2 regions of the Janthinobacterium sp. 78 genome follow, and region 2 is predicted to be linked to the other one. Evidence: predicted binding sites of a transcription regulator. Region 2 holds the regulator's gene; the other holds the start of a gene.
What was found. Region 2 encodes NrdR, which represses ribonucleotide reductase genes. Its sites were predicted from a motif close to CACNANATNTNGTG; they were not measured.
Positions count from the first base shown of each region.

Region 1: a site for NrdR is predicted at 4,824-4,837, ahead of C8C92_RS24975 (ribonucleoside-diphosphate reductase subunit alpha). Genes of this name have one in related genera too.

Region 1 is NZ_QENT01000001.1:5,674,650-5,681,785, forward strand. It holds gene C8C92_RS24970 (ribonucleotide-diphosphate reductase subunit beta) at 240-1,391, opposite strand; gene C8C92_RS24975 (ribonucleoside-diphosphate reductase subunit alpha) at 1,614-4,568, opposite strand; gene ampD (1,6-anhydro-N-acetylmuramyl-L-alanine amidase AmpD) at 4,951-5,562, opposite strand; gene C8C92_RS28060 (sigma-54 dependent transcriptional regulator) at 5,562-6,617, opposite strand; gene C8C92_RS24990 (PP0621 family protein) at 6,739-6,999, opposite strand; gene ccsA (cytochrome c biogenesis protein CcsA) at 6,996-7,136, opposite strand, start outside.
Region 2 is NZ_QENT01000001.1:2,061,627-2,068,762, reverse strand. It holds gene C8C92_RS09250 (PilW family protein) at 1-822, opposite strand, end outside; gene pilV (type IV pilus modification protein PilV) at 819-1,406, opposite strand; gene nrdR (transcriptional regulator NrdR) at 1,623-2,087, opposite strand; gene glyA (serine hydroxymethyltransferase) at 2,231-3,475, opposite strand; ZMP/ZTP riboswitch at 3,587-3,711, opposite strand; gene ybgC (tol-pal system-associated acyl-CoA thioesterase) at 4,027-4,428, shown strand; gene tolQ (protein TolQ) at 4,476-5,165, shown strand; gene C8C92_RS09220 (ExbD/TolR family protein) at 5,181-5,621, shown strand; gene tolA (cell envelope integrity protein TolA) at 5,670-6,683, shown strand; gene tolB (Tol-Pal system beta propeller repeat protein TolB) at 6,680-7,136, shown strand, end outside.

The DNA of each region.
Region 1 (7,136 bases), 3.6 Mb from region 2:
TTTTCACCCGCTTTTTTGCACGTTACGCGTGCTATCGCACAATCGCGCGGCAAATGCCGCCGCCAGCGTCTCCTGAAATGATTTTTGGGACCCGCCATGCGCCCCTTCGCAGCAGGCGAAAATCCTCGCGCAAGCCTCGTCGCAGCGCTGAATAAAGCATGCATTTTTCCACCGCCATGCACGCGAAAAAAAAAGCGCCGTCACGAGGACGGCGCTTCCTGGCGTAGCCTGAAAAAGGATTATTCCCAGTTCAGCGCACCACCCGTTTGGTACTCGGTCACGCGCGTCTCGAAGAAGTTGCGTTCCTTCTTCATGTCGATCATTTCGCTCATCCACGGGAATGGATTTTCCTCTTGCGCGAACAGCGGCTCGAGGCCGATCTGCTGCGCGCGGCGGTTGGCGATGAAGCGCAGATAGCCCTTGAACATCGGTGCGTTCAGACCCAGCACGCCGCGTGGCATGGTGTCTTCCGCGTACGCGTATTCCAGCTCCACGGCTTGCATGAACAGCACTTTGATCTCTTCGCGGAATTCGGCCGTCCACAGCTGCGGGTTTTCCATCTTGATCGTGTTGATCAAGTCGATGCCGAAGTTGCAGTGCATCGATTCGTCGCGCAGGATGTACTGGTACTGCTCGGCAGCGCCCATCATCTTGTTCTGGCGGCCCAGCGCCAGGATCTGCGTGAAGCCGACGTAGAAGAACAGGCCTTCCATCAGGCAGGCAAACACGATCAGGGATTTCAGCAGCTTCTGGTCGTTTTCCACTGTGCCGGTGGTAAATGCCGGGTCGGTCAGGGTGTTGATGAACGGGATCAGGAATTCATCCTTGTCGCGGATCGACTTGACTTCGTTGTAGGCGTTGAAGATCTCGCCTTCGTCCAGGCCCAGGGATTCCACGATGTACTGGTAGGCGTGCGTGTGGATCGCTTCCTCGAACGCCTGACGCAGCAGGTACTGGCGGCATTCCGGCGCCGTGATGTGGCGGTAGGTGCCCAGCACGATGTTGTTGGCGGCCAGCGAGTCGGCCGTCACGAAGAAGCCCAGGTTGCGCTTGACCAGGCGGCGCTCGTCGTCCGTCAGGCCGTTCGGGTTTTTCCACAGCTCGATATCACGCTGCATGTTCACTTCCTGCGGCATCCAGTGGTTGGCGCAGCCGGCCAGGTATTTGTCCCACGCCCACTTGTACTTGAACGGCACCAGCTGGTTGACGTCCGTCTTGCCGTTGATGATGCGCTTGTCGTCGGCATTCACGCGGCGCGCCACTTGCTCGGCGTTCGCTTCGGACGGTTCGGCACCGGCCGGCAGGTTCAATTCGGTATTTCCCAATGGCGCTTGCTGCGCCGGACGCGGCACAGCTGCCGACGTGGTTTCATCATCCCAGGACAACGACATAATCTTCTTCCTTTCCATGCCGGCGAGCCGGCGATCCGCAACAGGCCCGTTGAATCGGACAATGCGGACATTAACAACATTGAATCAGCCCAGCAGCGCTGGACTGACAACTAAAATTTTTAAAAACCGTCGCGAGCAAGCCCGATATCGGGTCGAGTAGCGCAGCCGTACTTTAGTACGGTGAGCAACACAGAACCCGAGAGGGGGCTGCGCAGCAGGTTTTTACTGGCAGGCTTCGCATTCTTCGAAACCGTCATCTCCCGGACGCAGGTAGCAGGCTTCGCCATCGGCGTCGTCCGCTGCAGCTGCCACCACGGGTGCCACCACGGCGGCAGCGGCTGCCGCCACGATCGCTGCCTGTGCGCTCTGGGCGCTGGCCGACATGCCGCCATCGACTGCCACGGCGTTCAGGGCACCCGTCTTGGAGGTCGATTTCTCCATGTGGGTAGCGGCGATGGTACGCAGGTAGTAGGTGGTTTTCAGGCCACGCAGCCATGCCAGCTTGTAGGTCTCGTCGAGCTTCTTGCCCGACGCGCCAGCCATGTAGATGTTCAGCGACTGGGCCTGGTCGATCCACTTCTGGCGACGCGAAGCCGCTTCCACCAGCCAGCTTGGCGACACTTCAAAGGCGGTGGCGTAGATGTCGCGCAAGTCTTGCGGGATGCGGTCGATCTTCACCAGCGAACCGTCGAAGTACTTCAGGTCGGAGATCATGACTTCATCCCACAGGTCGCGCGCCTTCAGGTCGCGCACCAGGTAGCCGTTGATCTCGGTGAATTCGCCCGACAGATTCGATTTCACATACAGGTTCTGGAACGTCGGCTCGATACAGGCCGATACGCCGATGATGTTCGAAATCGTCGCCGTCGGGGCGATCGCCACGCAGTTCGAGTTGCGCATGCCGAACTTGGCGATGCGTTCGCGCACCGGGGTCCAGTCCATGGCCGACGAGGAATCGACTTCCAGGTAGCCGCCGCGCTCTTCGGCCAACAGTTTGACCGAGTCCTGCGGCAGGATGCCACGGTCCCACAGCGAACCGGCATACGATTCATAGCGGCCGCGTTCTTCGGCCAGTTCCGTCGACGCCAGGTAGGCGTAGTAGCACACCGCTTCCATCGAGGTATCGGCGAAGCTGACGGCGGCGTCCGAAGCGAACGGGATGCGCATCATGTGCAGGCAGTCCTGGAAGCCCATCACGCCCATGCCGACCGGACGGTGGCGCATGTTCGAATTGCGCGCCTTCTCGACGGCGTAGTAATTGATGTCGATGACGTTGTCGAGCATGCGCATGGCGGTGCGCACGGTCTTGGCCAGCTTGACGTGATCGAGCTTGCCTTCCTTCATGTGCGCCGGCATGTTCACGGAACCGAGGTTGCAGACGGCGATTTCGTCAGGGCCCGTATTCAGCGTGATTTCCGTGCACAGGTTCGAGCTGTGGACGACGCCGACGTGCGACTGCGGGCTGCGGATGTTGCAAGGATCCTTGAACGTGATCCATGGGTGGCCCGTTTCAAACAGCATCGACAGCATCTTGCGCCACAGGTCCAGCGCGGCGATTTTCTTGAACGAACGGATTTCGCCGGCGGCGGCCTTGGCTTCGTAGCCCAGGTAAGCCTTTTCAAAGGCCTTGCCGACCAGGTCGTGCAAATCTGGCGTTTCGGATGGCGAGAACAGGGTCCACTCGCCTTTTTCCATGACGCGCTTCATGAACATGTCGGGAATCCAGTTCGCCGTGTTCATGTCGTGCGTGCGGCGGCGGTCGTCGCCCGTGTTCTTGCGCAGGTCGAGGAATTCCTCGATGTCCATGTGCCAGGTTTCCAGGTAGGCGCAGACGGCGCCCTTGCGCTTGCCGCCCTGGTTGACTGCCACGGCCGTGTCGTTGACCACTTTCAGGAACGGCACCACGCCTTGCGACTTGCCGTTGGTGCCCTTGATGTGGGCGCCCAGGGCGCGCACTGGCGTCCAGTCGTTACCCAGGCCGCCGGCGTACTTGGCCAGCAGCGCGTTGTCCTTGATGGCGTCGTAGATGCCTTCCAGGTCGTCCGAGACGGTGCTCAGGTAGCACGACGACAGCTGCGAGCGCAGGGTGCCCGAGTTGAACAGGGTCGGCGTCGAGCTCATGAAGTCGAACGAGGACAGCAGATTGTAGAACTCGATGGTGCGCGCTTCGCGGTCCGCTTCGTTCAGCGACAGGCCCATGGCCACGCGCATGTAGAACGCCTGCGGCATTTCGATGCGCACGTCATGGATGTGCAGGAAGTAGCGGTCATACAGCGTTTGCAGGCCGATGTAGCCGAATTGCAAGTCGCGGTCGGCAACGATGGCCTTGGCCAGGCGTTCCAGGTCGAAACTGGCAAGTACCGGGTTCAGCAGATCGTTGGCGATGCCCTTGGCGATATATTGCGGGAAATACGTCAGGTACTCGGCGGCAGCGGCCGCTTGCGGCACTTCCTTGCCGAACACTTCCTTGCGCACCGTGTGCAGCAGGATGCGGGCCGTGACCTGGCTGTAGGCCGGATCTTTTTCCATCAGCGCGCGCGCCGCCAGGATGGCCGACTTGTGCAGCTCTTCGACGGGCACGCCGTCGTACAGGTTCTTCACCGTTTCCGCCAGGATGGCGTCGGCATCGACGTGCTTTTCCAGGCCGGCGCAGGCGGCGTTGATCAGGTCGCGCACTTCCTGCATGTTCAGCAGGCGGCGCACGCCGTTGTCAGTGACGTTCAGTTGGGGTGCGGTCACTTGCGCGGAAGCGCCCAGCGCCTCCTTCTGCAAGCGGCGCTCTTCCATGTGCTTGGCGCGGTACAGCACGTAGGCACGCGCCACATCGTGCTCGCCCGAACGCATCAGCGACAGTTCCACCTGGTCTTGCACGTCTTCGATATGGAAGGTGCCGCCACCCGGATGGCGGCGCACCAGCGCGGCGACGACGCCGTCGGTCAGTTGCTCCACCAGTTCGCGGACGCGTGCCGAAGCGGCGCCCTGGCCGCCGTTAACGGCCAAAAACGCCTTGGTCATGGCGATGGCGATCTTCGAAGGCTCAAATGCCACCACCGCGCCGTTGCGGCGGATGATGCGATAGTCGCCCAATGCCGCGCCGGTGCTCGCCACGCTATTGGCCGCGCCTGGCGCTGGCGATACTGGCGTTGGATGGATGGAAATATCTTGTGGTGATTGCATTGAAGCTCCCGTTGTCAGCTAAAGTCAGCCTGCAGTTTTGCTGCCGCGTGTGTTGTTGAATAGAACGCCCGATGGTCAGGGTTTCTTCAGGTATTTGTTGCTAGATAATAAATAATATACAGCCGAAAATCAGACGGCCAACCTGTACAGCCCGGCTGGCGCGAAACACGATCAAGGGTGATGAAACGCCAGTTCCCGTTGCCATATCAACAAACAGGGTAGCTTTGGTAATAATTCTGAAAATGTCTGTGATGGCACTACATATAGTCTTTAAATCCAAGTTATGTACTAATTGTAGTGCCCATCGAAAGGCGATGCAATAGTTTTCCGGCATCCGCCAGCGTAATTTTTTGTATTTTCATATACGATTTCGGTTGACTTTTCAGGGCACGGATGGAAAGCCCAATCCCCGCGTAGTAAGCGCTAACGCAGGCTGCCCGCGCATAGTTTCCAGCCAGCATTTTTGATAAAAACACCAGTCAAAAAACGGCCCCGGATCCGTCTTCCGCCCCGGCGCAATATGCGCGTGGCCGCGCACCTGGGACAGCCCGTAGCGCGTCACCAGCGCCGCCGTCAGCGCCGCCAGCACGCGGTATTGCTGCGGCTGGAAGGGGACAAAGTCCGTGCCCTCCATTTCGACACCGATGGAATAGCCATTGCACTGCGGGCGCCCTTCGAACGTGGACGCGCCCGCATGCCAGGCACGTTGATCAGTAGAAACATATTGCAACAGAGCACCATCGCGCCGCACAAAAAAGTGCGCCGACACCTGCAAGCCACGCAGGTCGGCGAAAGAAGGATCGGCATTATAGTCTACCCGGCCGGTAAACAAGTCCGACACATGCGGTCCACCGAAGTGGCCGCCCGGCAAGCTGATGTTATGGACCACCAGCAAATCGACTTGCGCACCGTCCGGGCGCGCATCGTGGTATTGGGAGTCATAGCGCAGCGCGCCGTCGCACCAGCCGTCTTCATCTATCGTCCATGCTGTCATCAAGATAACGCTTCCTGTATCGTCAATTTCTGCATGCGGTAACGCAGCTGGCGCACGCTCAGGCCCAGCTGGCGCGCCGCCCGTGCGCGGTGATAGCGCGCCTGCACCAGCGCCTGCATGATCATGTCGCGCTCGGCCTGGCGTAAATACATGTCCAGCGGCAAAGCGGGCGGCACGCCATATGCCGCCATGCCGGGCAGGCACAGTTGCCGCTCCGGCAAGTCCGGCAATGCCGGCGGCGCCTGCAGCGGCATGCTGCCCGCCGCGGACGGCAAGGCCAGCGCGTCGAGTGCAATCACGCCGCCGTCGGCAAAGGCCAATGCCCGCTCCAGCAGGTTTTCCAGTTCGCGCACATTGCCGGGAAACGCATACGCGGCCAAAGCCGCCAGCACCGGCGGCGCCAGGCTCACGGCCTGGCGTGGCGCCAGACGCGCCAGGATCACCTCACATAATACCTGCAGATCGCCGCGCCGCTCGCGCAATGGCGGCAGCGCCAGCTCGATCACATGGAGGCGGTAAAACAGATCCTGGCGAAACGTGCCGGCGGCCACACCGCGCGCCAGGCCATGCTGGCTGGCGCACAGGATGCGCACGTCGACGGCCTCGTCAGTACTACCGCCCAGCTTGCGCACGCGCCGCTCCTGCAGCACGCGCAACAGCTTGACCTGCATGGCCAGCGGCAGATCGTCGACTTCATCGAGCAGCAAACTGCCGCCATGGGCCGCCTGGAACAATCCCTGGCGCTCATGCGCCCCCGTATAGGCGCCCTGGCGGCAGCCGAAGAATTCGGCTTCCATCAGCGCTTCGGGAATCGCGCCGCAGTTGACGGCGATAAACGGGAAGCTGGCGCGCGCGCCCTGCGCATGGATGGCGCGCGCCGCCAATTCCTTGCCCGTGCCCGATTCGCCGCGGATGGCCACCGGCGCGCCACAGCGGGCGATGCGGCCGATCTGCGCGCGCAGCGCCTGCATGGGCAGCGAATTGCCGCTCAGTTGCGGCGCCGGTGGCATGCCGGCGGCGGTCACGGTATGCGGGCTGGGGCGGGGACTGGACATGGGACGCGCCTTTCTGCAATGGCGGCGACGAAGCGCCTGCTGCAGATGCTACGCCGGGCGCAGGCAGGAGGACGTTACGATACGGATGAGCAACGCGAGCGAGTCTGCCGGCGACCTGCCCTTACAACGTGGCGTGCGCGTGGCTGCAGTAATCATGGCCCTTGGCCTGCACGTTTTCCGAGGCCGGGTAGTACACGCCGCAGTGGGCGCAGCACAGCATCAGTTCGGCATCCGGCAATTCCTGCGGCCGGCCAGGCGGCGCAAACGGGTTCGGCTGTTGCTGCTGCTGCGCGCGGGCCCGTTGCTGCATGCCACGGATCTTGCTGCGGATAGCAAACAGCACCAGGAACACCAGCGCCAGCCAGAATAAAACACGTGTCATGCGAATCCTCGGTGTAAAACCACTTCCAGTACAAAACGGCTGCCGACATAGGCCAGCAGCAAGGTGGCGAAACCGGCCAGGGTAAAGCTCAGGGCCGTCTTGCCGCGCCAGCCGCGGAAGCGCCGGCCTGCCAGCAG
Region 2 (7,136 bases):
GAACTGCGCCGGCCCCAGGTCCGCCATCTTGTCCGCCTGGCCCGCTTCGCCATGCAACAGCAGCGCCACGCGCACGCCGGCCACGCGCTTCCAGTGCGTGCGGCGGTGCAAATCGCGCTGGCGCGCGGCCGCATCCGCACCCACCAGCACCAGCGCCACATCATAGGCGTCGAGCGCGCTGGCGTTGACATAGCGGTTCGCCACGCCGTCGGGTGGCGTATCCGTGTCGAGGCCATACAGCACCTGGAAACCGTCGACGCCGCGGATGATGGCGTCCGCACCCCAGCCGTTCGCGCCGCGGTATTTGCAGCGCAGTTCGCCTTCGCCATCGGCGCCCTGGGCCACATAGAAAATGCTCCAGCCCCGCTGCGCCTGCGTTTGCGCGGCGCCCACGCCGAAGCCGGCGCAGTTGAGCACGGAACCGTCGCCGCCCTCTTCCTTGCCGGCACCGTAATAGCGCAGGGCCAGCACGTCGCTGCCATGCAGGGCGCCGGGCAGCGCGCCGCTGATGCCCTCGCTGTTCTTGCCCAGGCTGTGCGCGTCGAGCCCGGCGATATTCGCGCTGTCGTGCGCGGCATGGGCGACGGGCGCGGCGCTACTGTCCCAATTGACATAGGCCGTCTGGCGCACGGCGCGGGCGATGGTGTCGAGCGCATAGCGGCCGTTATCATCCAGGCGCGCGCTGGCGGACTGGTCGCCATAACTGCCGCTGGCCGCCAGCAGCACGCTACTGGCCGCCAGCATCAGCAGCGCGCCCAGCGACAGGGCCACCAGCAATTCGACGAGGCTCATGCCGCGATGCCAGCGCAAGACCGTGTTCATGCGCCGCCTCCCAGCTGGAATGCCAGCCTGGGCAGCGACTCGCCTGCCGCATTCAAGGCCGGCGAGCCATCGGGCTGTCGGCCGCGCCAGCCCAGCTTGATGACGATGGGCGCGCCCTTGCCGCCGTTGCACGCCCACGGCAAGCCCTGGGCGGCGGCATCCCATGCAGGCGCGTCGCGGCAGATATGCAGGCGCGCGCCGGGCAAGGCCGCATGCAGTTGCTGCTTCCATTCGGCGATATCGAATTGCGCCAGTTCGGCCGCGCTGCAGGCGGCAGCACCGAGGCAGTCGGGCGCGCCACCGCCGGCTTCCGCGTCGTCCGCCGCCGCGTAGGCCACGTTCAGGTAGGGATTGCCCGTATCGGGGCCATTCATGAGTACGCTGTTCGCGCGCATGCGCTCGGCCATGCCGGCGGCCAGTTGCACGCCTGCCGACAATAGCGCCGACTCGTGGCGCGCGCGCAGGGAATGCAGTTGCAGGATGCTGGCGCCCAGCAAGCCCAGCGCCAACAGCAGCAGCGACACCAGCACCTCGACAAGGCTGCTGCCACCCGCAGGAAACATGGTGCGACCGCCATTGCGCATACGCTACTCCCTTCCGCAGACAGAGTCGCAAGAACAGGCGGCCCAGCTACACGATAGGCGCGCGCAAAAAAACGGGTCTGCGCTGGCGCAAACAGCACGGCGATAAGGTGAGAAGAACAGCGTAGGGATTGATCAGACCGCTTGCCAGGCGAACGTTGGCGTGGTGCACACGGGGCGCAGAACCGGCCCCGTTTTCAAGTTTTCAATAGGTGAGCGTCAGGGCTTGCTGCGCGCCTGGCCCACTTCGGCGATCGCATCCTGGAACTCGGCCAGGTCTTCGAAATTCTTGTAGACGGAGGCGAAGCGGATGTAGGCGATCTTGTCGAGGCGCTTGAGTTCTTGCATGACGAGCTCGCCGATATAGCCGGAATCGACTTCGCGCAAGCCGCTGGTCAGCAATTTTTCCTGGATGGAGGCGATGGCCGTATCCACGGAGGCGGCCGCGACGGGACGCTTGCGCAAGGCCAGCATCAAACTGCCGCGCAACTTATCCGCAGCGAACTCCGTCCGGCTGCCATTCTTTTTGACGACGGCCGGCATGATAAGTTCAATGCGCTCGTAGGTGGTAAAACGCTTGTCGCATTTGCCGCAGCGGCGGCGGCGCCGAATGGCATCCCCTTCCTCCGATACGCGCGTATCGAGAACCTGGGTGTCGCCGTGCTGGCAAAATGGACATTTCATGGGCTGGCTACAACTTTATAGTAATAATTACGGGAAATCGCCGCCCTTGTACAAAGGGCGCCCGAATCACTCCGGGCGCCCTTGGGCACGAAGGAATGTGTCATACAGAATCTTACTCTGTATGACACATTCTGGACAAATAATTATGCGTACACAGGATGCGCGTCGGCCAGCACTTTCACGGCCGCTTTCACGCGCTCGATGGTGGCGGCGTCATGCGGATTGTCCAGCACGTCGGCGATCAGGTTGCCCACTTCTTCCGCTTGCGCTTCCTTGAAACCGCGCGTCGTCATCGCCGGGCTGCCCAGGCGGATGCCCGAGGTGACGAAAGGTTTTTGCGGGTCGTTCGGGATGCCGTTCTTGTTGCAGGTGATGTGCGCGGAACCGAGGATGGCTTCGGCTTCCTTGCCCGTCAGGTTCTTGGCGCGCAGGTCGACCAGCATGACGTGCGATTCGGTGCCGCCGGAAACGATGCGCAAGCCGCGCTTGATCAGGGTTTTCGCCAGCACGTCGGCGTTCTTGACCACTTGCTTCTGGTATTCGACGAATTCCGGGCTCAGCGCTTCCTTGAAGGCGACGGCCTTGCCGGCGATCACGTGCATCAGCGGGCCGCCCTGGATACCGGGGAAGATGGCCGAGTTGATGGCTTTTTCGTGTTCGGCCTTCATCAGGATGATGCCGCCACGGGGGCCGCGCAACGATTTGTGCGTGGTCGAGGTGACGAAGTCGGCGAACGGCACCGGGTTCGGGTACAGGCCGGCGGCGATCAGGCCGGCGTAGTGAGCCATGTCGACCATGAAGTAGGCGCCCACTTCCTTGGCGATCTTGCCGAAGCGTTCGAAGTCGATCTTTTTCGAGAACGCCGACGCGCCGGCGATGATCAGCTTTGGCTTGCGTTCGCGGGCCAGGCGTTCCATTGCCTCGTAATCGATGTCTTCTTCCGCCGTCAAGCCATACGACACGACGTCGAACCATTTGCCGGACATGTTCAGCGGCATGCCGTGGGTCAGGTGGCCGCCTTCGGCCAGCGACATACCCATGATCAGGTCGCCTGGTTTCAGCATGGCAAAGAACACGCCCTGGTTCGCCTGCGAGCCGGAGTTCGGCTGCACGTTCGCGCATTCGGCGCCGAACAGCTGTTTCACGCGGTCGATGGCCAGTTGCTCGGCCACATCGACGTATTCGCAGCCACCGTAGTAACGTTTGCCTGGATAACCTTCGGCATATTTATTCGTCAGCTGCGAGCCTTGCGCTTCCATTACGGCTGGCGAGGTGTAGTTCTCCGACGCGATCAGTTCGATGTGGTCGTGCTGGCGCGTGTTCTCTTTTTGAATGACGGCGAACAATTCAGGATCGACGTTGGCGAGGGTGTGATCTTTTGCAAACATGTAAAAACTCCAAGTATGAGGGTGCTTGTACTGGCAGGTTGGATCGAATGAGGGGAGCCGGCGTTAAGTGAATAACAACATTGGACAGGCAGCCTCTTCGTGCTTTTCCATAGTGGCTACCCAGGCGAACGGCTGATGAAAAATCTCACGTTTCCCGGTGGGTGCCCACCTTTCGCCGGTTTGCCGATCGCCATCCAGGGAGATCGCCCGACTTTTCGCCAGTCACGTGAGACGTAATGGAAATCAAATTGTAAGTTAAGTGCCCAAATTGAGCAAGGAATGCAACCGTGCGGCTATAATCGCGGCGCGCCATCGCAGCCCGGGCATGGCCACAGGCCGCCCCGCAGCATGGCTGCGGCTCTTAAGCTGAACGTAAACCTGGCTGCGGCATGTAAGCGTATGTTACGAAGCTTGCCATTGCGCCCCCCGGATTTACAATGCTGCGGTGCAACTTATATGCAGCTTTTGCATGGCTTTCCAGCAAGCGCCCACAGTCACAAGAAGAAAAATCGCGTAAAATGTTGCTCAATCTCACTACTGGCGCAATAAACATGCCTTCAGTCTTTACCTGGAACGTACGTGTCTACTATGAAGACACCGACGCCGGCGGCATCGTCTATTACGCAAATTACCTGAAATTCTTCGAACGCGCGCGTACCGAATGGCTGCGCGCCATCGACGTGGGCCAGCAGGAATTGCTGGAACAACACGACGCGATGTTCGTTGTCAAAAGCGTCAACGCCGACTATCATGCGCCAGCCAGGCTCGATGACACGGTAAGATTAACCTTAAGCATAGAAAAAATGGGGCGCGCCTCCATCGTTTTCCTGCAACAAGCCTGGTGCGGCGACCGCCTGCTGAACACGGCCCGCGTCAAGATCGGCTGCGTCGACTCGGCATTGCGCCCGCGCGCCGTGCCTGATGCAGTGGCGGCCCGCATGCGCGCTGCCTGAGCCCTACCGCCACCCCCCGGACAATTCACCCAACAGACTGCCAGCCAATGAACGTTACACAAGATCTTTCTTTCCTCGCGCTCATCTCCAATGCCCATTTGATCGTGCAACTGATCATGGCCCTGCTGCTGCTGATTTCCCTGACCAGCTGGACTTACATTTTCCGCAAGATGTTTGCCGTGCGCCAGGCGCGCAAGCAAACCATCGAATTTGAACGCAGCTTCTGGGCCGGCGGCAACCTGCATGCGCTGCATCAAAGCGCCAGCGGCAACCGCGACCAGAGCGGCGCGCTGGCCCGCATCTTCGATGCCGGCATGGGCGAATTCATCAAGGGCAAGGCATCCTACGGTTCGCGCGAAGCGCTGGACGTGGGCGCCGTGCTCGACGGCGCACGCCGCGCCATGCGCGCGGCCTTCCAGCGTGAAATGGACGTACTCGAATCGCACCTGGCCTTCCTCGCCTCCGTCGGCTCCGTCTCGCCCTACATCGGCTTGCTCGGTACCGTCTGGGGCATCATGAACGCCTTCCGCGGCCTGGCCAACGTGCAGCAAGCCACCCTGGCCGCCGTCGCGCCCGGCATTGCCGAAGCGCTCATCGCCACCGCCATCGGCCTGTTCGCGGCCATTCCCGCCGTCGTCGCCTACAACCGCTTTTCGCATGACATCGACCGCCTGGCGATCCGCTTCGAGAGCTTCGTCGAGGAATTCTCCAACATCTTGCAGCGCCAGTCGCGCTAAAAGGGAGCAAGGTCCATGGGTTCCTCATTCAATAGCGGCGGCATGCGCGGTGGCCGTGGCCGCAAGTTCAAGTCCGAAATCAACGTCGTGCCGTATATCGACGTGATGCTGGTGCTGCTGATCATTTTCATGGTGATGCCATCGTCGAACAATCCCAGCGTGGTGAACCTGCCCAACGCGGAACGCTCGGCGAAACCGCCCGATGACTATATTCAGATCGTGCTGAAACCGAATGGTTCGCTGTCGATCGGCGTCATCGGCAAGGAACAGTTGTCGCCGGAAACGGAACCGAACCGCGACGCCCTGCTGCGCAAGCTGCGCGGCTTGCACGAGAGCAATCCCGACTATCCCGTGATGATCGCGGGCGACAAGGAAAGCAAGTACGACGATGTGATCCAGCTCATTTCGGAAGCGAAAAAGATGGGCATTACCAGAGTCGGCCTGGCCACCAAGTAAGCGCATTACCCTGTTTCCAGACTTGACCGTTTTTAGATAGACTAGACTTTGCAGACCAAACAAATCGACCATGTACTCGGCAAGCCTTACAGCGTGCCGCGCGAACGCAGCCGCTGGCCCTCGCTGGGCCTGGCGCTGGCGATGCACCTTGGCCTGCTGTTTTTCCTGTGGGTGGGCGTACACTGGCAAAATACGGAACCTGTCGCCGTCGAAGCGGAAGTGTGGGACCTGAAAGTGCAGACGGCCGCGCCGCCGCCCGAGGTGGCGACGGAACCGGAGCCGACACCGGCGCCGCCGCCGCAACCGCAAGTGGAGCAGCCGGCCCCGCCGCCACCGCCGCCGGTGGCAGCGCCCGAGCCGAAGGTTGACCTGCGCGAGGCGGAGATCGCCCTGGAACGCAAGAAGGCCAAGCTGAAAGAAGAAAAAGAGAAAGCGGCAGCGGAAGAACGCCGCAAGCAGGAATTGAAGGAACGCGAAGAAGAAAAGCGCGAACTGGAAAAACAGAAGCAGAAAGAAAAAGACAAGGCTGACAAGCTGGAAAAAGAAAAAGCCGACAAGCTGGAGAAAGCCAAGGAAGCCAAAGAAAAAGCGGCGGAAGAAAAAGCCGAGAAAGAACTGGCCGATAAAAAAGCCGCGGCCGAAAAAGCCGCCAAGGCGAAAAAAGCGGCAGCAGAAAATGCCGCCGCCGAGAAAGTGCGTTCCGATGCCATGAAACGGATGATGGCGCAGGCAGGCAATGGCACAACGGGCACGGCCGCGAAAGCGACCGCGCCACGCAAGGACAGCGGCTATGTCGCTGCCCTGACGAGCAAGATCAAGAGCAATATCGCGTACAGCGGTAGCACGGACGTGCCGGGCAACCCGCGCGCCGTGTTCAAGATCGAGCAACTGCCAACTGGGGAAATTATTTCGGTCCGAAAGATTAAAAGCAGCGGTCTGCCGGCGTATGACAGCTCGGTGGAAAACGCCATTAATAAATCGTCGCCACTGCCGAAGAAAAAAGACGGCACCGTGGAACGCGAGATTGAACTCATATTCGAGATGAAGGATTTGCCTAAATGATGATCATGAAAAAAATGAGCTATGTCGTGCTCTGTGCCGGCCTGATGCTGGGAGCCTCCGGCGCCCAGGCGCAGCTGCGCGTGGAGATTACAGGGATCGGCAGCAACCAGATCCCGGTGGCTGTCGCCAGCTTCGTCAATGAATCGGCGGCGCCGCAATCGCTGTCCGGCATCATCAAGGCCGACCTGGCGCGCAGCGGCGTGTTCAAGCTGATCGACGCCGATGCGCCCGTATCGGAAACGGCGCCCGTCAGCTACGACCAATGGAAGTCGCGCGGCGCCGACGCACTGGCGGCTGGCAGCGTGCAAAGCATGGCCGATGGACGCCTGGACGTGCGCTACAAGCTGTTCGACACCATCAAGGGCGCGCAGATTTCCAGCATGAACAATGCTGCCGCGCCGCAGTTCAACCGCCTGCTGGCGCACAAAATCGCCGATGACATCTATGAGAAAC